4 regions of the Eubacterium sp. 1001713B170207_170306_E7 genome follow, and region 4 is predicted to be linked to each of the others. Evidence: riboswitches for the same ligand, from Rfam matches in the RefSeq annotation. Region 4 holds a riboswitch; each other region holds the start of a gene.
What was found. A riboswitch is a leader RNA that binds a small molecule or an ion and turns the genes downstream of it on or off. The one in region 4 is predicted to bind cyclic di-GMP.
Positions count from the first base shown of each region.

Region 1: linked by a shared signal. The riboswitch ahead of I2B62_RS13830 (helix-turn-helix transcriptional regulator) and the one ahead of I2B62_RS08555 (M60 family metallopeptidase) in region 4 are both predicted to bind cyclic di-GMP.
Region 2: linked by a shared signal. The riboswitch ahead of I2B62_RS12505 (EAL domain-containing protein) and the one ahead of I2B62_RS08555 (M60 family metallopeptidase) in region 4 are both predicted to bind cyclic di-GMP.
Region 3: linked by a shared signal. The riboswitch ahead of I2B62_RS14790 (prepilin-type N-terminal cleavage/methylation domain-containing protein) and the one ahead of I2B62_RS08555 (M60 family metallopeptidase) in region 4 are both predicted to bind cyclic di-GMP.

Region 1 is NZ_JADMVE010000005.1:224,843-230,461, forward strand. Features, by position in the region: gene I2B62_RS13825 (LTA synthase family protein) at 1-1,497, shown strand, start outside; gene I2B62_RS13830 (helix-turn-helix transcriptional regulator) at 1,543-1,875, opposite strand; cyclic di-GMP riboswitch class I at 1,966-2,053, opposite strand; gene I2B62_RS13835 (helix-turn-helix transcriptional regulator) at 2,145-2,480, opposite strand; gene trxA (thioredoxin) at 2,697-3,020, opposite strand; gene I2B62_RS13845 (aminotransferase class I/II-fold pyridoxal phosphate-dependent enzyme) at 3,118-4,530, shown strand; gene I2B62_RS13850 (thymidylate kinase) at 4,590-5,276, shown strand; gene I2B62_RS13855 (hypothetical protein) at 5,263-5,526, shown strand; gene holB (DNA polymerase III subunit delta') at 5,539-5,619, shown strand, end outside.
Region 2 is NZ_JADMVE010000004.1:411,552-417,170, forward strand. Features, by position in the region: gene I2B62_RS12500 (carbohydrate-binding domain-containing protein) at 1-790, shown strand, start outside; gene I2B62_RS12505 (EAL domain-containing protein) at 827-2,950, opposite strand; cyclic di-GMP riboswitch class I at 2,974-3,059, opposite strand; gene I2B62_RS12510 (redox-sensing transcriptional repressor Rex) at 3,157-3,801, opposite strand; gene I2B62_RS12515 (P-II family nitrogen regulator) at 3,961-4,311, opposite strand; gene I2B62_RS12520 (DUF1538 domain-containing protein) at 4,379-5,143, opposite strand; gene I2B62_RS12525 (DUF1538 domain-containing protein) at 5,140-5,619, opposite strand, start outside.
Region 3 is NZ_JADMVE010000006.1:47,451-53,069, reverse strand. Features, by position in the region: gene I2B62_RS14810 (type II secretion system F family protein) at 1-479, opposite strand, end outside; gene I2B62_RS14805 (A24 family peptidase) at 570-1,343, opposite strand; gene I2B62_RS14800 (type II secretion system protein) at 1,382-1,837, opposite strand; gene I2B62_RS14795 (prepilin-type N-terminal cleavage/methylation domain-containing protein) at 1,889-2,356, opposite strand; gene I2B62_RS14790 (prepilin-type N-terminal cleavage/methylation domain-containing protein) at 2,656-3,174, opposite strand; cyclic di-GMP riboswitch class I at 3,354-3,447, opposite strand; gene I2B62_RS14785 (O-antigen ligase family protein) at 3,706-4,998, opposite strand; gene I2B62_RS14780 (hypothetical protein) at 5,219-5,476, shown strand; gene I2B62_RS14775 (PIN domain-containing protein) at 5,460-5,619, shown strand, end outside.
Region 4 is NZ_JADMVE010000003.1:115,596-121,214, forward strand. Features, by position in the region: gene pstA (phosphate ABC transporter permease PstA) at 1-581, shown strand, start outside; gene pstB (phosphate ABC transporter ATP-binding protein PstB) at 593-1,354, shown strand; gene phoU (phosphate signaling complex protein PhoU) at 1,369-2,046, shown strand; cyclic di-GMP riboswitch class I at 2,203-2,290, shown strand; gene I2B62_RS08555 (M60 family metallopeptidase) at 2,408-5,619, shown strand, end outside.

The DNA.
Region 1 (5,619 bases), on a different contig from region 4:
CATTTTGAGCTCAGCGGCACCATTCTGATCGCTACGCTGGTTCTGGCCGCGCTGCTGCTCTGGGCTTTTAAAGCACACCGCCGCGTTCAGGATCAATACAAAGGCCGTAAGCTGCGTCTGACCGCTTTTGCCGCGCTGACCATCACCTTTGGTTTGTTTTTTGAGACCAATGTGGAGCGTTACTATTATGCCTGGGATATGCCGGTTAATGGTTATCCCTACACCTTTACGGTCAATGCCAAGCTCTCACATGTCAGGGAGCCGGAGGGCTATGATCTGGCCTTTCTGGGAGAGAGCATCAAAAATACCCAGCAGCCTCTGAGTACAGCGGCAGTGGGGCGTGGCGGAATAACGGAGAAAGCGGCTTCTGGCCCGGTGGCGAAAAAAAATAATCAACCCAATATCATTGCCATTATGAACGAATCCTTCAGCGACCTGCGGACCGTTGGCGACTTCTCGACCAATATTGACTACATGCCTTTTATTGACAGCCTGAGTGAAAACACCGTTAAGGGAAATCTCTATGTTTCGGTCTTCGGAGGCGGCACCTGTGATTCCGAATACGCTTTTCTGACTGGGAACACCACAGCCTATCTGCCGGAAAACGCAAGGCCCTACCAGCTGTATGTCAAGGGGCCGGCGCCCAGCCTCGTGTCGACGCTGAACTATGAGGGCTACAGCAGCTACGCCATCCATCCCGGTGAACGGAATGCCTGGAACCGGGATAAGGTTTATCCGAATTTTGGCTTTCAGCAGTTTTTCTCGAATGAAGAATTTATCGATGCAGACCGCACGCGGGAGTCGTGGGTCAGCGACGCGGCCACCTATGACAAGGTTATTGAGCTCTACGAAAACAAGGGCGATCATCCATTGTTTGTCTTTGATGTGACCATTCAGAACCACGCCGGCTACCAGCTGAATGCCGACGATCTGGAGCCGGTGCTCCTGGAGGGCATGGAAGGAAGCTACCCTGAAACCGAGCAGTATTTATCCCTGATGCGCGATTCGGACGCGGCCTTTAAGAATCTGATCGACTATTTCAGCGGACAGGAAGAACCGACACTGGTGGTCATGTTCGGAGATCATCAGGCGTATATTGAGCAGGCGTTTTATGAAGAGCTCATGCAGAAGCCTCTGGACCAGTGGAGTACGGAGGAGCTTCAGAAGCGCTATGTCACGCCCTTTGTCATCTGGGCAAATTACGATATTCCGGAGGCGCAGGTAGATAAGCTGAGTGTGAACTACCTCTCCAGCCTTTTACTGGAGCAGGCGGGCATCCAGGGGACGCCCTATAATGATTATCTCATGAAGCTGTCCGAGACACTGCCGGTTATCAACTCGGTGGGGATCATTGACAATGAGGGGCAGTATTTCAGAAAGGGTGATCCGACCATTCATGACCGTGATGTCCTGGAATACCGGCAGATGCTCTATAATAATATGCTGGATACCGCAAGACGGCGAAACGATCTGTTTTATCCGGCTTCGGACTTTTAATTTAAAAACCCCCGGATCACTTCACAGCGATCCGGGGGTTTTTATTTATTTTTTAACTTTAAAGCCGTCGGTCATTACCTTGATGACATCGCACACGATTTTGGACTGCTCGTCATTCAGCCCCTCCATTGCAGTGGACAGAAAGTGAATCCGGCTGGTAAACGACTCGACGGGGAAATCAGCAAGAAGTGCGCTGACAGGAATCTCCAGTGCGTCGGAGATGGTGATGAGCGTTTCAAGCTTGGGCAGATGGGTTCCGCGTTCCAGCATGCTCAGATAATTCGGCGTGATATGAACGCGCTCCGCAAGCTGGTACTGCGTCAGTTTTTTATTGAGACGGGCTTCACGAATATGCCTGCCAATAACTTTATTATCCATTGTAAATAACTCCTCTGCGTGAGATTGGGGCAATAAAAAGACCCCGGCATAAACCAAGGGCAGGGAGATTGCATTCAGTAAGTTAAATACCCGAGCAACCGGCTGTCGTTTCATTTTTAAATGAATTAGACCCTTGGCTTTGCGTCACTACTTTTCAGTAGTTTTGCCCTATTTCAAAATGATTCGGATGTATAGTATTTACTATAACTCACAATGCGAATGAAGTCAATATTCAATTATAGTTTTGTCTAAGAATTTAAACAATTAATTCAGTGATTTGTTATTTTGAAATGGTCACACATCAGTTTGACCATATTCTCAACTAATGCGAGCTGCTCCTCTGTCAAATCGTCGGACAGAATATGGAGTGCCGCGCGCGAGTCGTCCCGGTTCTCTGCAGGTTCTTCCATCAGGAGGTCATCGGCGGAGACAGACAGAATGTTGGCCAGCCGGATAAAGGTTTCCAGCCGGGGCAGCTGCGCGCCCCTTTCAATAATACTGAGGTAGGTGGGGGTGATACCGGCTTTTTTTGCCAGCTGGTTTTGTGTAAGATGGGCATCTTTTCGAAACTGGCGAAGCCGCTGCCCGAGGTATTTACTGTTCATCTGAAGTTCCTCCCGAGTATTTGACAGATAAGATTGAGAATAAGGAATCTATAAACAATTTTCATAGTAACATATTTTTGTAAAAGGTTCAAGGGTTTTAGAAATAATAGTTATAAATATGGAATAAAAAAAGAAACGCCCTGTATTGTGAAAAAAAATTTAATAAAAAGTAGTTCGATAAAAAAAGACCATGCTCCGGGCATGGTCTGAAAAAACTTATAAATTTTTTAGGGTATCGATGTATTCTTGTTTGCCGCGGCTTCCAACGAAACGTTCCACTTCGCTGCCGTTCTTTAAGAATACACAGGTCGGGATGCTCATGACATGAAACTGTCTGGCCAGATCGGTGTTTTCATCCACGTTCAGCTTGCAGATTTTAGCATTTGCAGGGACTTCGCCGGCGATTTCTTCGATAATCGGAAGAAGCGCCTTGCAGGGACCACACCATTCAGCCCAGAAATCAACCATCACCGGGCCTTCCGTATAGTTTAACACTTCCGATTCAAAGTTAGTCATATCGACAGAGATGATATTTGCCATCTTTTTCACTCCTTGGATTTTTTTACAGTGATTATCATATCAATAATCTACCTAAAAATAAAGGGGAAAAATCTGGATTTTATGATAAAATAAATCCATGAAAAAAGGACTTTTATATACGAGATTAAAAGAACTCAGTGACACAGGGGCTTTGCGCTTTCACATGCCCGGTCATAAGGGAAAAAACTGTTTTGATAATGAAAATTGGGCAACCTTGGACACCACAGAGATACCGGGGGCGGATAATCTGCACGACCCTTCGGATATTCTTTTAAGGGTTCAGGAGAAGCTGGCCTCAGTCTACGGGTCAGCGGAAGCCTGTATCCTGGTGGGCGGCAGCACGGCCGGCATACAGAGCGCCATCATGGGCGTGTGCAGGGAGGGAGAGAGCCTTTTGGTCCCGTTGAACTGCCACCGTTCGGTTTATGCCGGGCTGGCGCTGGGCAGGATAAAGGGCATTTATTTTGAGCCGCAGTACGACGCGCGGCTGGGCTTTGGAAAAAGCGTTACCCCCGGGCAGGTCGAGGAACAGCTGAGGATGCACCCGGAGGCAAAGGGGATGATACTGGTCAATCCCACCTATTACGGTACCATCAGTGATGTCGCGGCCATTGCAGAGCTGCTGCACAAAAAAGGCAAGGTGCTGATCGTAGACGAAGCCCACGGGGCACACCTGAGGTTTTGCGCCGCGCTGCCGCCCGACGCGGTGGCTTGCGGGGCAGATATTGTGATCCAGAGCACGCACAAGCTTCTGGGGGCTTTTACCCAGAGCTCCCTGCTGCATATGCAGGGGCCCCTGGTAGAGCGGGGCCGCGTCAAAAAATTTCTGGCCATGCTCCAGTCCTCCAGCCCCAGCTATCTGCTGATGATGAGCGTGGAAAACGCTGTGGACGAAGCCTGTGAAAAAGGGGAAGCCGTTTTTCAGGCCATCGCAGACCGTTGGGATTTTTACCGGAAACGGACAGGGGCGGACGACGGTATTGCCCTTTACGCGCCGGAAAGAGGACAGGTCTACGATAAAAGCAAGTGGCTGCTGATGGTAAAGGACGGCCGGGGAACAGATGTTGAGAAGCGCCTGCTCACAGATTTTAACATCCAGTGCGAGATGTCCGGTTTTAATTATGTGCTGGCCATGACAGGAATTGGCACGACACCCGACGAGCTGGACCGCCTGATGGCGGCAGTAGCAGATATGAACAGGGAACGTCCCAAGGTCTCAGAACCGCCGGAGGCTGAATGCGTCAGTCTTTGGAAGCACGAGGAAAAATATCCCCTGTGGCAGGCGCTCTACAATATGGAAGCTGGAAAGCTGCCTCTGGAGAACGCTGTGGGAAGGGCCGCCGCCGGCTTTGTCATTCCGTATCCGCCGGGAATACCCGTGCTGCTGCCGGGAAGCCTGGTGACAGAGGAAACCGCGGCAGAGCTGCTGAGACGGTGGAAAAACGGCGAAGCAGTAGTGGGGATAGACCATGAGGGAATGATTGAGGTCATTGTAAATTCTCCGTTTTAATGCGTGGTTTGTTATGGTATAATATTGCCTGAAACAAAATGAGAAAAGAAGGTTTATCAATGGAAAATAAAGGACGGCTGATTGTCATCGAAGGTGTTGACGGCAGCGGCAAGCAGACACAGACAGAAAAGCTCTACGACCGCCTGAAGCGGGAGGGGCAGCGGGTTATGAAGGTTTCCTATCCCCGTTATGATAAGGAATCCTCGGCCATGGTGCGGCTTTACCTGTCCGGCGCCTTTGGCAGTGACCCGGACAGCATCAGTCCTTATATCGCATCGACCTTTTATACGGCTGACCGCTACGCGTCCTACAAGGAGGACTACGAGGATTTTTACAAGGACGGAGGCATTGTACTCGCCGACCGCTACACCACCTCCAATATGGTCCATCAGGCGGGTAAAATCAGTGATCCGGAAGAGCGCGGCCGTTTTATGGACTGGCTTTCGGATTATGAGTTCAATAAGATGGAGCTGCCTGTACCCGATGCGGTTTTCTTTTTGAATATTCCGCCGGAAATTAACTTTAAGCTGATGGAGGGCCGGGCCAATAAAATCACGGGCGAGGCGGAAAAGGATATACACGAAAAAAGCCCGGAGCATCTGATCCATGCGTATCAGAATGCCCTTGAGCTCATTGAAAAGTACGACTGGAGAGAGATTGTATGTGTTGCGGAGGGCAGGCTCCGGGGCATTGAGGATATACACGAGGAAATATACGAAAGGGTGATGACAAGTGGAACGGTTTGAGGATCGCTATGCGCTTTTAAAGGTAGCCTATTCGGACATGGAATTTGCCATGACACGGAGCTTTCTGGAGGCTAACGGTATTAAGGTTACCTCCCGGGAAAAGGGCTTTGGCGGCCCGATCCGCAGTATTTTTATGGGTACCTTCACGACGGCCAACATTGAGATATTTGTGGATCCAGGAGATCTTGAGGAAGCGAAAAAGCTGTTGAAAACGGATTTTTCTGAGCTGGCCGAGCGGGAATGGCACTAGGAAGGAGCAGGCATGTTTAAGGCGGTTGTTGAACAGGAGCGGGTCAAAAAGCTTTTGGCGGGGAGTATTGCCAATCATGAGGTGAGCCATGCC
Region 2 (5,619 bases), on a different contig from region 4:
CGCGCTGACCATCGACGGCGGCACCTTTGACATTGCCAAATGCTACGAGGGGCTTGAAAGCATGAGCATTACCTTAAACGGCGGCAAGGGCAGTATTGTGGCCAGCGATGACGGCATCAACGCGGCGGGCGGTGACGGCTCCTCCCAGAACGGCCGGCCGGGCCAGAACCCGATGGAAACCGCCAGCGTGGATGACGGCTCCATTGTGCTGAACATTAACGGCGGCGACTGGGCCATCAACGCCGGAGGCGACGGCCTGGATTCCAACGCCTCCATCAACCAGACCGGCGGCACCGTCACCATCGACGGCCCGACCGACAGCGGCAACGGCGCTCTGGACTATGACGGCACCTATAACCTGACTGGCGGTACCCTGATCGCAGCCGGCAGCTCCGGCATGCTCCAGACACCGTCCACCAGCTCCAGCCAGAACAGCATTTCGCTGACCTTCACTTCGTCACAGGCAGCTGGCACAGCCATCAGCCTGAAAAATGACAGCGGTCAGGAAATCGCAAGCTACACCCCCTCAAAGGCGTTCCAGAACATCATCATCAGCACGCCGGATATCCAGACGGGTACGACCTATACCCTGACCAAAGGCGGGGCTGACCTCACCACTGTAACGTCCTCCTCTTCCGTCACAAGCATTGGCGAGGACGGCAGTACTTATAGCGGCGGCATGGACGGCGGTCCCGGCAATATGGGCGGCCCTGGCGGCACCCAGCCCGGCGGCAGCGCTCCGCAGGATATGCAGGGTGGACAGCCGCCGCAGGGTGGTCCCGGCAATTAAGCATCAAAAAGAGCTGCATCGCAATGCAGCTCTTTTTTAGATGGTTTTATTCATAAATCGTTTTTCAAATTCCTCTACCGGCATCGGCCTGGAATAATAAAAGCCCTGGGCCGCGAGACAGCCGCATTCATTCAGGAATCCCGCCTGGTCGCCAGTTTCCACGCCCTCCGCGATAACCTGAAGCTGCAGGTCATTAATCATGCCGATGGTATGCTCAATGATGGTCTTGCCCTTCTCGGTTGCCACGCTTTCGTTAAAGAACTCGCGGTCCAGCTTGATGGTGTTGACCGGCACATTTTTGAGCATATTGAGCGAGGAATAGCCTGAACCAAAATCGTCCATTGAGAAGGAGATGCCCTCCTCACTGAGCCGCTCCATGCCGTGGTACAGATCCACCGTGTTCTCCACAAAGCTGCTCTCTGTCAGCTCAACCTCCAGCAGCTCCTTGGGAATATCGTAGCGTCTTATGATGTGCAGCAGCTTTTTATAAAAATTCGGGTTATACACCTGCACTCTGGACACATTGACTGATACCGGAACCGCTTCCATTCCCCTGTCCAGCCAGGATTTTATCATTCGGCAGGTTTCCTCCCAAACGTATTCGTCCAGCTTGATAATAAAGCCATTGCGCTCAAAAAGCGGGATAAAACGGTAAGGTGTCAGGAATCCCCTTTCGGGATGATCCCAGCGTACCAGCGCTTCCGCACCGATCACTTCGCCTGTCTGCACATTGTGCTTGGGCTGGAGATACACCTTAAACTGGCCCTTCTTCAGCGCGTCATCCATCTCGTTTTCAATCCGCTGCTCCTCAAGCTGCTTGGCCCTCAGCTTTTTATCATAAAAGGCCCACTGTTTGATCAGACTCCCCTTTATGGTCTTCTGGGCCAGATTTGCCCAGTCACAGAGAATACTGATCTGGACGCTCCGGTCCCTCACAATGCAGATACCGCAGGAGGGCATCACCTGATAGGTTTCTGAATACCGGTTGATTTCTTCGAGTATCTTCTGGATACGCGCAAGCAGAGGCCTGCCGGAGCCGTAGGACACACAGAGGCAGAACACGTCGCTGTTCATGCGCCCAAAGGCGTCCAGCGGGCCCATATGAGACGAAATAACCGTTGCCATAAAACGGAGCAGCCGGTTGCCCTCCTCACGCCCGTACAGATCGTTAATAAACTTAAACCGGTTAACATCCAGGCGCACCACGGCATACTTCTGCTCTGGGTGCTCCTGGATCAGCTTTTCTGCCTGAGTGTAGAAGGTGTTGATGTTATAGATACCGGTCAGCATATCAAATTCTGCCCGGTACTTCAGCGTCTCGTGGGCGCGTTTGGACTCGTCGATGTTGTTCAGAGTGCCGATCACCCGGTTAAGTCCGCCGCCTTCGTTGTACAGCACATTAAATACGATCTTGCACCAGACATAGCGGCCCTTTTTATTGCAAAGGCGGATTTCCAGCTCTACCTGCCCATTGCTGATGGCGTCCATGCTCATTTTCTGCTTTAATGTCTTAATGTCCTCGGGATGGACGACTCCGTCGTTCAGCCAGATTATTTTGATATCCCGGCCATCATAGCGGCCCATAAAATTTTGCGAAAACTCCGGTGCGTAATAGCGCTTACCGGTCTCAATGTTCCACTCAAACACCAGGGTGTTTGTCTGACCCACGACCAGACGGTAGCGCTCGTCGTCCACCTGCTTTTTCTGGAGCGTTTCGTTTTCCTTCTCCACGGCCTCCAGCTGCTTTTTATATTCAATGTCCATGATAAAGCAGAGCAGGATCTCATCCTGCTCGCCCTCAATTTCTGCCGGAAAAACCGTCAGCGAAGCCCAGTGATAAACGCCGTCCACCCACAGCTTTCTAAACTCTCCGATGACACTGGTTTTTCCGGAATCCAAAACCGCGTGTATTTTGTCAATATCAAAAAAATCCAAAAAACGTCTCGAATCCTCCGGATGGATCATGTGAGCAGCCACATCGGCAATGCCGTCTGATAAAGCCCCGTCTTTTGCCGGGATGACGTATTTACCCTCGACATGATAGATGAGCCGATAACGATTTTTGGTCACATTCAGTTCATAGAGCTCGTCGTAAATATTGCGCAAAGCTACACTATAAACATTATTTTCAATGGTTTCATTTGTCTTTTTCCCTGCCATTTCACAGCTCCTATTATGGGTTTAACTGCAGCTGGCTGCCCTACAGTATATCTGTTTAGGCCCTGTAGCTTTGCGTCTCTGTTTTTCAGCAGATTTGCCCTAGTATTAGTTTCGTTTATATTTCATTCTATTATATAATAATTATTTTTGAAACACAACTCCTATTTTTTACAAAAAAAGCAGGCGTAAGCCTGCTGTATTTCGCTTTATTCGCTGTCATCCTCTTCGTTAATCAGATAGGTTAATGTAAACAGGCTGTCGGTGATGTTCACACTCTCAACCACCACATCATCCGGCACTGTCAGGTCCAGAGGCACGAAGTTCAAAATAGCCTTGATTCCGAGCTCTACAACATGGTCTGTGGTTTCCTGCCCAACCTGCTGCGGTACACTCAGGATACAGATGTCAATCTTGTGATGCGCCACAAAGGCGTCGAGATCGTCCATGTGGTATACGGTCACATTGCCCACCTTTTTACCGATCTGATCCGGATCCACGTCAAACATGGCCTTGAAATGAATGCCCTCTTCCTTAAAGCGCTCGTAATTGACAATGGCATGGCCCAGGTTCCCAGAACCGATGATAATGCAGTTATACTGGAGGTCCAACCCCAGAATCTTGCGGATAGCTTCCTTCAGCTCTTTTACCTTATAGCCGTACCCCTGCTGACCGTACGCGCCGAAGGAATTCAAATCCTGACGGATCTGCGAGGCGGTCAGCCCCATCATAGCCGCCAGCTCCTTAGACGAGATTTTTTCAATATGTTGATCCTGTAAATCGGTTAAATACTGGTAATACTTGGGCAGACGCTTAACAACTGTCATCGATACCCTTTTTGAAAAAGTTTGCATTCTGCACTCCCCTCCTGCGTCGTACTTATCCTTTTTATTATATCAAGTTGTTAAAAAAACGTCAATTTTTATGACCGAATTAATTAAAAATTTGTCAAAGTTTTTTGATTCCTTCAGAAATCCCGCAAACAAATGCCTTTGCAGTGTCTTGAAAAGCAATTAATCGGTGATGTCGGACATCAGATTAAGATGCGGACTGCCGATCACCTTGGCCACATCCAGCACAAAGGCGATGCCCATACCCGGCTTGTCGATTTCAATTTTTTTCTGAATCGAGCAGAGCACCGCCTTTCGGATCGCCGCGTCCACCAGAATCAGGACAATCTCCTTTTCCGGCTCAATGGTAATGCCAAAAAACCGCGCGTTTTCATGGATACCGGACCCGCGCCCGTACATGACGGTCGCGCCGTCGGCCCCGCCCTGCTTGGCGGCGTCGATGACCTCGCCGGACATATCCTTTTCCACAATCACCACAATCAGCTCGGTCTTAATTTTATTTCTGTCTTCCATTTTTTCCTCCATCATTCGCTAAGTAATCTACATATTATATATGATTAAAATCTTATGTCAATACGGGTTAAGCATCACGGGCCTGCTTTTCACACTGCCTTTTTCTGTAGGCCTCCTTCTGCCTGTAAAAAAAGCCCAGCAGCAGGGTTGTCAGAATGGGTGCGAGGGCGATCAGCGCCACCACGCCAAAGCCGTCCAGCAGCGGATCGCGCCCCGGCGTCGCACCTGCCACAGCTACTGAAAGCGACAGGATAAAGGTCGAGCACATGGGCCCTGTGGCCACTCCGCCGTTGTCAAAGGCCATGGCCAGAAAATTCGGCTCTACAAAGCGGCCGAGAATAAAGGCCAGGATATAGCCAGGAATCAGAATCCACCACAGCGAAATGCCCACCAGCAGCCGGATCATGGCTGTCATAACCGCCAGCGCCACCCCCAGCGAGATGGCCAGCAGCATGACCCGCGCCTTGATGGCGCCGCTGGTCATTTCCTCAACCTGCTTGACCATGACCTGGACGGCCGGCTCGGCAAAGGCCACCAGAAAGCCGATGGCAAAGCCCAGCGGAATAAGGATCCAGCTGTACTCAAGCTCCGCGAGGGCCGCGCCTAAAAACTCACCTGCGGGCACAAAGGCGATATGTACTCCCTGGAGAAAAAGCACCAGTCCCAGGTAGGTTACCACAAAGCCGCCGATAATCCGCTTAATGACCGGCGGCCGCAGCCGCAGTCCAATGGCGTTCAAAAACAAAAAAATCAGGACGATGGGCAGAATGGCCAGGAAAACCTCCCATGCCACCTCTGTTATACCATCCAATAAATGACTGATCAGGTTCATCTGAAGATCACCCCCAAAATCATGACGGCCAGCACCGGCCCCAGAGAGGACAGGGCGACCATGCCAAAGCTGTCTGTTCCTTCCCTGCTGGTTCTTACACCGCTGGTGATCCCGCTGCCCAGACTCAGGATAAAGGGCACCGTAATGGGACCTGTGGTCACGCCGCCAGAATCAAAGGCGACAGGGGCCATCTCAGGGTTTGTAAAAAAGGACAGGGCAAAAACAGCAATATACCCAATGATCAGAATATGATACAGCTTCATCTGAAAAACAAAACGGAGCAGCGCGATGACCAGAAATACACCAACCCCGACACCGACCACAGCGATGAGCATCGTCCGGTTGATCGTCCCATCCGAAACCGCTGCTACCTGGCCGGCCAGCACCTGCACATCCGGCTCGGCGATGGTCACAAACATGCCCACAAAAAAGCCCGCGGCAACGAGTATTTTCAGGCTTCTTCTGGATACCAGATA
Region 3 (5,619 bases), on a different contig from region 4:
ACTAAGAGCAAAATCGGGTAGATCATAGCGTTCCGGATCTTGGTGTGAAGGCGGTGCTCCTTTTCGTAGTACAGCGCCATCTTGTGCGCTGTCTCGGCCATCTGGCCGCTGGACTCACCCGCCCGAAACATGTTGATGATGAGCTGCGGAAAGGAGCCGTGGCTGCTTTCCATGGCCTCTGACAGCGTAATACCCTGCTGCACCTCCCGGTAAAGGGCCTGGTACACCTTGGCCACATTGGGCTTGATGTTCCGGTCCATCATAATGGAGAGCGCGCGGATCACGGTAATCCCGGAGGCCAGCATGCTCTCAATCTCCCTTGAGAAATCCGAAAGCTCCATGTTCTTCATTTTATAGGCTTTCTTCTCGGTGTCCACCTCGCGGCACGAAACAAGAAACTCGTTCTTCTCCCGCAAAGCCTTACGCAGCGTGCTCTCGTCGATGGCATCTGCCATTCCATTTACTATTTTTGAGTTCATGTTTTTTGCTTTATACTTAAACTTTGGCAAAGCTTCATCGCTCCTTTCGGCCGCTTCATAAGGTTGAAGTCCGGGGTGTCTGCCCTCTCATTAAAGTCCAAAAAAATCCAAATACCAGAAAATAATCTGCATGCCCCACAGCATGGAAACCAGTATGCCCACCGAGAGGTACGGGCCAAAGGCCATATGCTTTTCTCCGCTTTTGCGGACAAGCTTGACCACACCCACAATGCCGCCCAGCACCAGGCCGATAAAGGTAGCCAGCAGGGTGCAGGGCCAGCCGAGGAGAAATCCGGCGACTGCCATGAGCTTGACGTCACCGCCGCCGAAGCCGCCGGGGATGACCATGGATAAAACCAGCATGGGCACCGATATGACAAACACACCGATTACCCGGGAAATAAGGCTGGGCTCCAGAAACACAAAATAGCTGGCCGCCACCGGAAGGATCAGAGCGATCACCAGGCCATTGGGGATGGTCATGGTGTCAAAATCAATGAGGGTGATGGCCAGCAGAATTGCCGCCACGGCAAAGCCGACCACCGCCTGTAATCCAAAATCGTAATGCCAGGCCATGAGCAGGGCCAGCAGCCCGCCGCACAGCTCGGTCAGGAAGTACCGCGGCGCGATCCTCGCCCCGCACTTCCGGCATTTCCCCCTCAGCCACAGATAGCTGAGCAGAGGAATATTATCATAAAACGCAATGGGCTTGCCGCAGTTCGGACAAAAGGACCGCCCCTTAGCCACCGAAATGCCAATGGGCACCCGGTAGACCACCACGTTCAAAAAACTGCCAATCATACAGCCAAAGATAAAAACAAAGGCATACAGGACAAAATAGATCAAGGTCAAAGAATCATACAAGACAAAACCTCCAGGATTGCTATGTGAATTCAGGCATTTTACTTTTGATCATCCTTGGAATAGACCGTTCGCACCTTTCCATCGACAATCACATTTTTTCCTGGTTCAATTATAACATTGATGTTATTTTTAATCATCTCAATTTTATCAATGGAGCCATCCCGGTTATCGTCCACAATGGTCAGCTTGGTGACCCCCACGTAGATGTCGTCCGGCCCCACCAGCTCCCGCAGGTCATCTGCGTCCGGAATGCGGTAAGGGCTCTCCGGCGTCTCGGCGGACTTAAGCTCCGTCGCCCGTATCTGGGCCGCCAGATAAATGGTCCGCGCCTCAGCAATCACCGCGTCCTTTTTGGCGTCGTCGATAAAATGGAGATAGCCCGGGATGATGATCACTGCCAGCAGGGCAATGACCACAATGACGGTGATGAGCTCCATCATGGTGAAGCCAGAGGTATCTTTGATCAGATTTTCAGGTTTGCGGTCAAAGCGCATGACAACACCTCCTGCGGCTGTTTTCGGGTTTTCGGGATAGGGACTGGTGGATTATTTTATTTTTGTGACTTCGGCGGAGCCGCCGGGGGTGATTTTAACAAGATAACTTTGTGATGCATCAATATACTCGACCCATTTAACAATACCATTTGTACTGCTATCAAGCAGCACTCCTATTCTTCCTGTATTCCCTTTATTTGGATCCCATATAATTGGAGGCTCGTTTGACGATATTCTTATGTCCCAAACTTCCAAATCACCTAAATCATTTTTCAAAACATCAATCAACTTATCGCTGACAAAGTCATTATCGCCTTTAAATTCTGTAGACGCCGTCTGTGCCGCCACATAAACTTCTCTCGCCTCGGCAATCGCGGCTTTTCCTTTGGCGTCCTCCACAAATCCCAGCATGGCCGGAATAGTGAAAGCCGCTAAAATCGCCAGGATTACCAGTACTACAATCAGTTCAACCACGGTAAAGCCCTTTTGGTTTTTAAGCAGCTTTTTTAGTTTAGACACAGATTCCACCTCCTGAAATCCTGAAAACACAACAGTTATTCTGCTAAAAAATCAATTGAATCCTATTTTTATGATAAGAAAGCATTTAAAATACTTTTTTACAAATATGCAATAAAGATGAAACCTTGAAAACAGAAAAAAACACTAGCCTACACCTGTTCCGGTCTGCTTTCAATCTTTCACCTGAAAAGCTTTCCCCTGATAAACTGTCAACTACTCTCTTTTCTGGCAATAAAAAAAGCGCCTAAAAAATGGGGAGAAAAGGCCGGCTGCGGCGCTGCAGGCTCGGCCTTATATTATTACACTGTATAACCAGGTGCTGTCTTCATCTTTTCAACAGTAGCTTCACTTCCAGAGGCTTCCATATTTAAAGTAATCAAGTATCCACTTGTAACCCAATATTTCACTTCGGTTACTTTACCATCAGTTACTGTAACCATCCATTCACTACCATTTGTTACTTTATCTCCATCTGTAACATCACCTGATAATTTATTTAATGCACCTTTCTGAATACTAGGCGCTTTTGTATCTCCACTTGGTGATGTTTTAACCCCACTTTGTACAAAAACTGCATCGTAACCTTGAGCATCAGCAGTTTTTCCACCAGCTATAACTTCTGTTACAGAGCCCGAATAAGCCATATAAATTTCTCTCGCTTCTGCGATTCCAGCTTTCCCTCTAGCATCATCAACAAACCCCAACATCGCCGGAATCGTGAACGCCGCTAAAATCGCCAAAATAACCAATACAACAATCAATTCTACCAAAGTAAAACCTTTACGGTTTTTCTTCAGCTTGTTAATCATCTGAATCATTTACATCTCTCCTTTTATGTTCTCTTGTTTACCTTATAAATATAAACCTTTATTTAAACCGTCCGCGCCATGACGATTATAAATGAAGTCATTACCTGCCCCAGCATGCCTTTTTGTTAAAGGCCGCTCAAAAAACAAAAATAGCCGGAAACCACACAGGGCTTTCGGCCGTCTACCGTTTTGGCAGCTGGCTGTCATATCGGACTGGAGCTCCCGACGTAGACCCTGTAGTTTTGCGCCACGGGCTTTCGCACCGCTTTGCCTTTTGAACAATTCTATTCTACAACTGATTCGGACAATTGTCAAGAACTATAAAAACCAGTTACTTTTAAAAACTTTAAAAGGTTCCAGCCATTCACCATTAATACAGGTTTGCACACTTTCAAAACCACATAAATATGCTTTTTTCGCTTCTCTTATAGCTATAGGTTATTATAAATACTGTTTCATTTACCACCAGTATTAAGCTGATGGTAAAAACAGTACGATTTTGGTAAAGCCCTCAATCTTTTTCAAGATTTTTTCAAATTTTCATTTCCTTAAATCATATTCAAATTTTACTTGATTTTCATTGCTCAGCCGCACCACTATTCCGCAGAATATCCAGAAAACAGGCGCTACCGTCACCACCGAGATATTAAAGCAGCCTGCGACCATATAGGCGGCCACACTGCAGATCAGCGGTATGAGCATGGGAGACCTGCGCCAGCTTTTAATGCCCTGGTACAGCGTTGTCCCCTCAAAGGCCAGATAACTGAGCGCTGCAGGGATTCCGCTGCTCACAGCGATGTGCAGGTACTCGTTGTGGGCGCGGTCGATGACGAGATGGTGCCCGGTCACCCGGATAATATCGTTCTCGAAATACTGTCCCATAACCTGTCCCAGCGTCTCAATGCCAAAGCCGGTCAGCGGCCGCAGCTTAATGAGCTCCACGGTTTTTGACCAGATAAAAAGCCGGCAGGAACCGCCCTTTTCCCAGTCGTCCCCCTTGATGGCTTTCGACAGATCGGCAAAAACACTGAAAAGCCGGGCGCCAAATCCGGTGTTTATCAGCAAAAAAACAAGGGTCAGCACGACAAACAGACCGCTCACCACCACGAAACGGCATCGGTTTTCTTTTTCTCTCAGCAGGAACACGCCCAGCAGGATAAAGCCCAGAAAGCTGCCGATCCATGCGCCGCGCGTATTGGTGCACAGCAGGCAGAAGTACACCAACCCACAGGGCAACAGGCAGATCCTGGGGCCTCTGATAAAAGCATAGATGAGAATCGGCAGTGCCAGTGTCAGAAAAGAACCCAGAAAATTGGGGTTGCCGATGGTGGCATAGGACGAACCAGGGCCGCCGTACATTAAAGGATCCTGGGGCTGAAAGTCCAGACCGAATTTCTGAAAAATGCCGTAGAGCGCCACACAGGATACGCCCACGGCATACAACCGCACATGCCAGGGCTTAAAGGTGTAGAAAAAAGCGCCCAGCATCATTAAAATACCATAAAACAAAATGGCGGAGTAGCTCTCCAGCCGGAAGGACCGCCCCTTAAGCGAGAGCATCACATCGGTCGAGAAGGGCAGCGTAATGGTCACGCACAAAAGATACAGCAGCACCAGCTTGACCGGCAGCGGTATTTTAGGTTTCCCGGTAAAATACCCTGTAAGCGGCCGCACATACAAAAGCAGCAGACCAAAAACCAGCACCTCAATGGTCATCAGCTTGGGCATGTACAGGGTATCGCCAAAGGGCGGCACAATGATCATGGGCACCGCTCCGGCAATGACTGCCAGCACCGCCGAGGCGGCTGTTTTAAGCTCGGGTCGTTTCAGCATTATTCTTCCATTCCGTCATTTTATTTTTTCGGCTCCTTCAGTTTATTTTATGGGTAAATTATATTATATTGTACATCTATTGTAAACAACTTGATAAAACGATCCTTTTTTCGGTATAACACGATATTTTTACAGACAATTAAGAATCGCTTGCTAAACTTGTGGCACATCTCGAAATAAGTTATAATATGATTAAACCATCTGAATGGGAGGCGATTGTATGCTGGCGTCAAAAGGTTACTATGACGGGAAAAATATTTTACCCCTTGAAAAGCTGCGTTTAAAAAAGAATCAGCTTGTTAAAATAACGGTTTTGGATGAATATGCCGACGAAAAGGAAATTGCACGCTTAACGGGAAAAAAAGGTTCTTCCAGAGGACTTTTTGCAAAATATGCTAACCCAGAGAAAATCGGTCATGAAAAAAATGCATGGCCAGATGCCGTAAAGGAAAAATATACCGATGACGATGCTCTTTGATGCAAATGCCGTTCTGCGATTCAATTTAAACGATCATGAAGAAATGGCCGATAAGGTAGAAGAAATTCTTCAAAAAGAAACGGTTTCCCTTACGATCGAAGTCCAGGCAGAGATTGTATATGTTTTAGAGAAAGTCTATTCTG
Region 4 (5,619 bases):
TTTACATGACCGAATACGCCAAGCCCGGACGGCTGGTCAATGCGATTCGGTTTGCGACCGAATGCCTGTCGGGGATTCCATCCATTATTTTCGGCCTCTTCGGCATGGCGTTTTTCGTGGTCGCCCTGAAATTTCAGATATCCTTACTGTCGGGGAGCTTAACGGTGGCAATCATTCTGCTTCCTGTAATCATACGAAGCACAGAGGAAGCGCTTAAAACTGTTCCGGTCAGCTACCGCGAGGGCTCGCTGGCTCTGGGAGCGACCAAGCTGCAGACGGTGTTCAGGGTGGTGCTGCCATCCGCAGTTCCCGGCATTGTCACCGCGGTGCTCCTGAGTATTGGCCGTGTGATCGGCGAATCTGCAGCGCTGCTGCTTACCGCCGGCACGGTTGCACAGATTCCGGGAACCCTGTTTTCACCGGGAAGCACATTGACGGTTCAGGCCTACTATGTGGCGAAAGAAGAAGGAAATATCGAACTGGCCTGCGCCATTGGTATTATCATTGTGTTGATTGTCATTGTATTGAATATTTTATCAAGACTGGCAGCGGACAAGCTGGATGTTGCCCATAAAAAATAGACGAGGTTAAAATGGATAAGAAGAAAAAATTTGATGTGAAGGATCTGGATTTGTACTATGGTGATTTTCAGGCCTTGAAAAAAATCAATATTGATATTTATGAAAATGAAGTAACCGCTTTTATTGGTCCGTCGGGCTGTGGCAAATCCACGTTTTTGCGCTGCCTGAACCGCATGAACGACCTTATCGATTCGGTTCGTATTGAGGGGACGCTGAATTTTGACGGCAAAAATATCTATGAAAAGAACACCGATGTCATTCAGCTCAGAACAAAGGTGGGCATGGTTTTTCAAAAGCCCAACCCGTTTCCGATGAGTATCTATGATAATATTGCCTATGGCCCGAAATGCCAGGGCTTGAAAGATAAGAAAAAACTTGATAAAATTGTACACGACAGTCTGGTGGCCGCGGCTCTGTGGGACGAGGTGAGCGACCGGCTTAACAAGTCTGCCTTGGGCCTTTCCGGCGGACAGCAGCAGCGTCTGTGTATCGCCCGGACCATTGCCATGCAGCCGGAGGTTATTTTGATGGATGAGCCTACCTCGGCCCTGGACCCGATCGCGACTTCAAAGATTGAAGACCTGATGGAGGAGCTTAAAAAGGAATATACCATCATCATCGTCACACACTCCATGCAGCAGGCCGCCAGAATTTCGGACAGAACGGCGTTCTTTCTGATGGGAGAAATTATTGAATATAATGAAACGAATACCATTTTCATGAATCCGGAAGATAAACGGACTGAAGATTATATTACCGGACGATTCGGTTGATAAAGGAGCAAACCATGAGAGAAGTTTACAATGAAGAATTAAAAACCATAAAAAATGAAATTCTATTAATGTCTTCCCAGGCAGAACGAATGCTGTCGGACTCGATTACAGCGCTGGAAGAACAGAATGTCAAGCTGGCCAGAAGCGTGATCAGCCGGGATGATATTGTGGATTTAAAGGAAATCCAGCTCCAGCAGATTGTCAGCGAGGTGATCGCAAGACAGCAGCCGGTCGCCGGAGATTTAAGAAGGCTTTCCTCCACCTATAAAATTATTACAAACCTTGAAAGAATCGCTGATCTGGCGGTAAATATCTGCCAGAAGGTGATCTGCCTGCGCAAGGAAGAATACTATAAAAAGCTCGATAATATTCCACAGATGGCAAAAATGGTCGAAGATCAGCTGAAAATGTGTATCCAGGCTTATATTGATGAGGATATCAGCAGAATGGACGATGTGATCCGTTATGAGGATGAGATCGACCGTCTGAACAATACGCTGCACAGCGATTGTATTGCAGAGATTAACAAAAATCCGGAAATGGCGCTTCAGGCCATGAGCTTTTCCTTTATCGGAAGCCATTTGGAAAGAATTGGCGATCATGCCACCAATATTTTTGAGACTGTGTATTTTATCGTTACCGGAAATTATATGGATTTTAATGACTTAAACACCCTTCCTGAGGACGAATAAGCCTCAGGCTTTGCTAAGACCATAAGACCAGTGCCGCTTCCCGCGCTGGTCTTTTTCTTATTTATGCAAAATAATCAAAGAATCTTGACGTGGAGAATCGCGCCTGATATAATGAGTTATAGTCTATACTGATTTTAATTTAATAATGTTTTTAATACATAAAAAGGGCAAATCTGCTGAAAGGCAGAGACGCAAAACTAAAGGGCCTAAAACCGCTAAGCGGTAACGGCAGCCAGCTGCTATGGAAATCCATCATTACAGATGGCTCTTGAATGGCTGCGCCTTTTTGCAGCCATTTTTTATTTAAAAAAACAGTGTTTGATGAAAGATCATTTATTTAGAAAATGAAAGGAAAAAGAACATGAAAAAATGGTTAGCTTGTTTTATGTCAGTTGTGATGCTGTTTGCGAGCTTTCCGGTATCCATTCTCGCAGAGGAAGCCACACAGGAAGCCCCGGCTGAAATAACTGAGAATGATATCGTGACAGAAAATCGGGAAGAAGACGGGCCGGAAGAGGACGCAGGGTCTGCTTTTTCTGCGGATGCTGAAGTTTTGGAGCCTCTGGCGGAAAGCGAAGAGGATACTGCGATCCGCGCTGGCGGGCCTGCAGAGCTTGTGGGGAATATAGAGGTGGAAATACACTTTGCCCAGCCAAGAACAAAGCTGCTTGAGACCGCAGTCCTGACGCTGACATCCGAAGATGGCACGGCAAAGGAAATTTCGCTGAAAGATATTGTGAATGAAAAAACCTCGACTGATTTTGGCGGCCGAAATATTCAATATAAGACATTGCTTTTTGACAAGGCTGCCGACAACGGGGACAGCAGCAATGTTTTTTATGATGCGCAGAATCCGGACGCGAGGGTTTATTTTGCCAATGTCAATTTTTATCATCTGCCCGTTGGTGATTATTCGTTAACCTTTTCGGATAAGGGTATGGTATCAGCCCAGGCTCAGGTAAGTCTTCAGGGGAGTTCTAAGCGCGTCGAATTTATGGGCGGCGCTATTTTAACCGGAGATGTAGACCAAAACGGTACCATCGACGATGCCGACTACGATGCTGTGTTGGGAAAGCTGGGCTCTTCCGAAAAAGATTATGATTTGAACGGAGACGGAAGTGTCGATATTGTCGATCTGGTCTACCTGCAGGAAAATATGGGCGCGGCCTATGATCCTGAGAAGGTACAAATCAGCGATACGTCTCCGATTGTAGATCCGGGAAATGTGGTGGTTGAAAAAAACGAAGCAAACCCTGTCACAGTAAAAAGCGGCGATATTGCCCAGCTTTTCAGCACAGCTTCCGACCAGGCGGCTTCAGTCCAGTTTGCCAAAGAAAATGAAGGTGTGATTTCTGAGGATGAACCGCTGGAGATTCCACTTGTCATGCAGGAACCAGTTGTGGCGACAGAGCTGCGGATTGCTCCCAGCGAGCTTGGCCTTGAAAACGCCCCGAAAAAGGGCAGGATTGAAATTATCGACGACCAGGGGACGGAAGCGCTTTATGATTTTGACCTCCAGGACAAGGTGGATTATCTCTTTTTAACGGATGAAGCTTCCCCATCGACCATTGTCATTAACCTGAATAAACAGGTCGCCATCAAAAAGGTTACCATCTTTGTGACAGAGACCAACAGGGCGAGCAGCAATCTGGTGGAAATTTCAAAGGTCGAGTTTTTAAATAATACCAAAGATAAAATTGTCGAGCAGGTCACGAGCATACCCACAAATGTCAGGGTGGCTTCTGGCAATGAAAGCCTGACGGTCAGCTGGGAGGCGCAGGCCAATGTGACCGGCTATGAAGTGAAGATGAGCTTCATAAACCCCAAAACCGGTAAAAATGAAACCACATTGACTCCGGTGGACGGAACCTCTCTGACTGTCAGCGATTTAATCAATTTTGTGGCATATACTATTTCGGTCCAGTCGGTTAACCGCTCTGAAAGTGGAAACTGGGAAAGTGGTTTCAGCGCGCCGGTTATCGGAACGCCTATGCCAACCTCAGTGCCTGAAAGACCAGAGGGTATAACCCTGAAGGGCGGGTACCGCCAAATCACGGTCAACTGGGAAAAACAGAAGAATTCTACGGGCTACAATGTCTATTACCGTGAAAAAGGACAAGGGGAATACACAAAGGCCGGGGATTTAAGCGGCACCAGCTACGTGATTGAGAATCTTAAGGACCAGTCGGAATATGAGGTTTACCTGACCGGTTATAACGCCATCGGCGAGGGCGCGAAATCACCGGTATATACCTGCGCCACCGAATCCATTGAACCGCCGGTTACCTCAAACTATAAACTGATCAACCGGGCCGGGGAGGTAAATCAGCCGACTGCCCATATTAAGGACGTCACCTATCCTTATTTAAAAGAGAGTGATTACGAAAAGGCTTTCGATAAATTTGATATTGTGGATAATGATTACACCTCATACTGGAACTATGGTGGCTGGAATGCCGGCGGCTGGTCGGGCACGCTTCAGGCGCCTGTCGTCGAATTTGACCAGACCTATGAGATGAATGATATTGTGCTGGTGCGCGGCGAGGGCGAACCGAGTACATACAACGCTTATATGAAAATCCGCTGGTGGGATGAAAACGGACAGGTCTATAATCTGAATATTGGCAATGACTTTGCGGTTCAGTCCAAGAAAAGCACGAATGGCAAGGAATATTACCGTATCCGTCTGAATGAAAAAATCAAGCCTGCTAAAATTCAGATTAATCCGGCGCTTTACTGGGCCGGCGCACCCAACGCGCGCTGCCGGATTTCGGAAATAAAATTTTATGAGTACGACAGTCTGGCAGATGAGACCAGCGCCCTGTTTATGGACGATCTGCATGTGGAACTGAAAGACAGCGTGACCATGGCGTATGTGGATAAGCTCATTGAGCGCGCCAATACACCAGACCCAGTCAGCGGTGAGTTCCATCCGGATAAGGATTCCATTCTTTCTGAACTGACGCTGGCAAAAGCTATTTTGAGTGAAACGAATATTGACGATACGGTTCTGGTGGACCAGAACGTATCAAACGCCAAAAATGGAAACCTGGGCTTTGCAATGGCCCTGAATGACTTCCAGCCTCTGGGTCTGGCGGCCAGAGCGGGAGACACCATCAATGTCTATGTGGGGACAGAGGGAAATGTCCTGCCGCAGCTTGTTTATACCCAGTATCACCCGGATGTTAAAACAGGGTGGAGCAAAACCGTTAGCCTGAAGAAGGGCAAGAATGAAATTACCCTCGACCAGATCGGCGGGGAAGACAGCGAACGCGGTGGCGCGCTGTATATCCGTTATCCCAATGCCAGCCCGTCCGGTAGGGACATCAAGGTGAGAGTAGCGGGCGCCACAAAGGTTCCCTGCTTAAATCTGACGGGTGTTACAGATGAAAATGAAGCAAAAGACGCGATTCAGTCCTATGTTAAGGAGCTGAAGGACTTTGTTGCCAGGGTACCGGAGCTGTACGCAGGCGAGGACTCGAAATACCAATGGGATAAAAAGTCCAGTGTCTATAATAGTACAGACATTATGACAGACCAGATGCTGTTGTCCGTGCCGGCGACAGCTGTGCT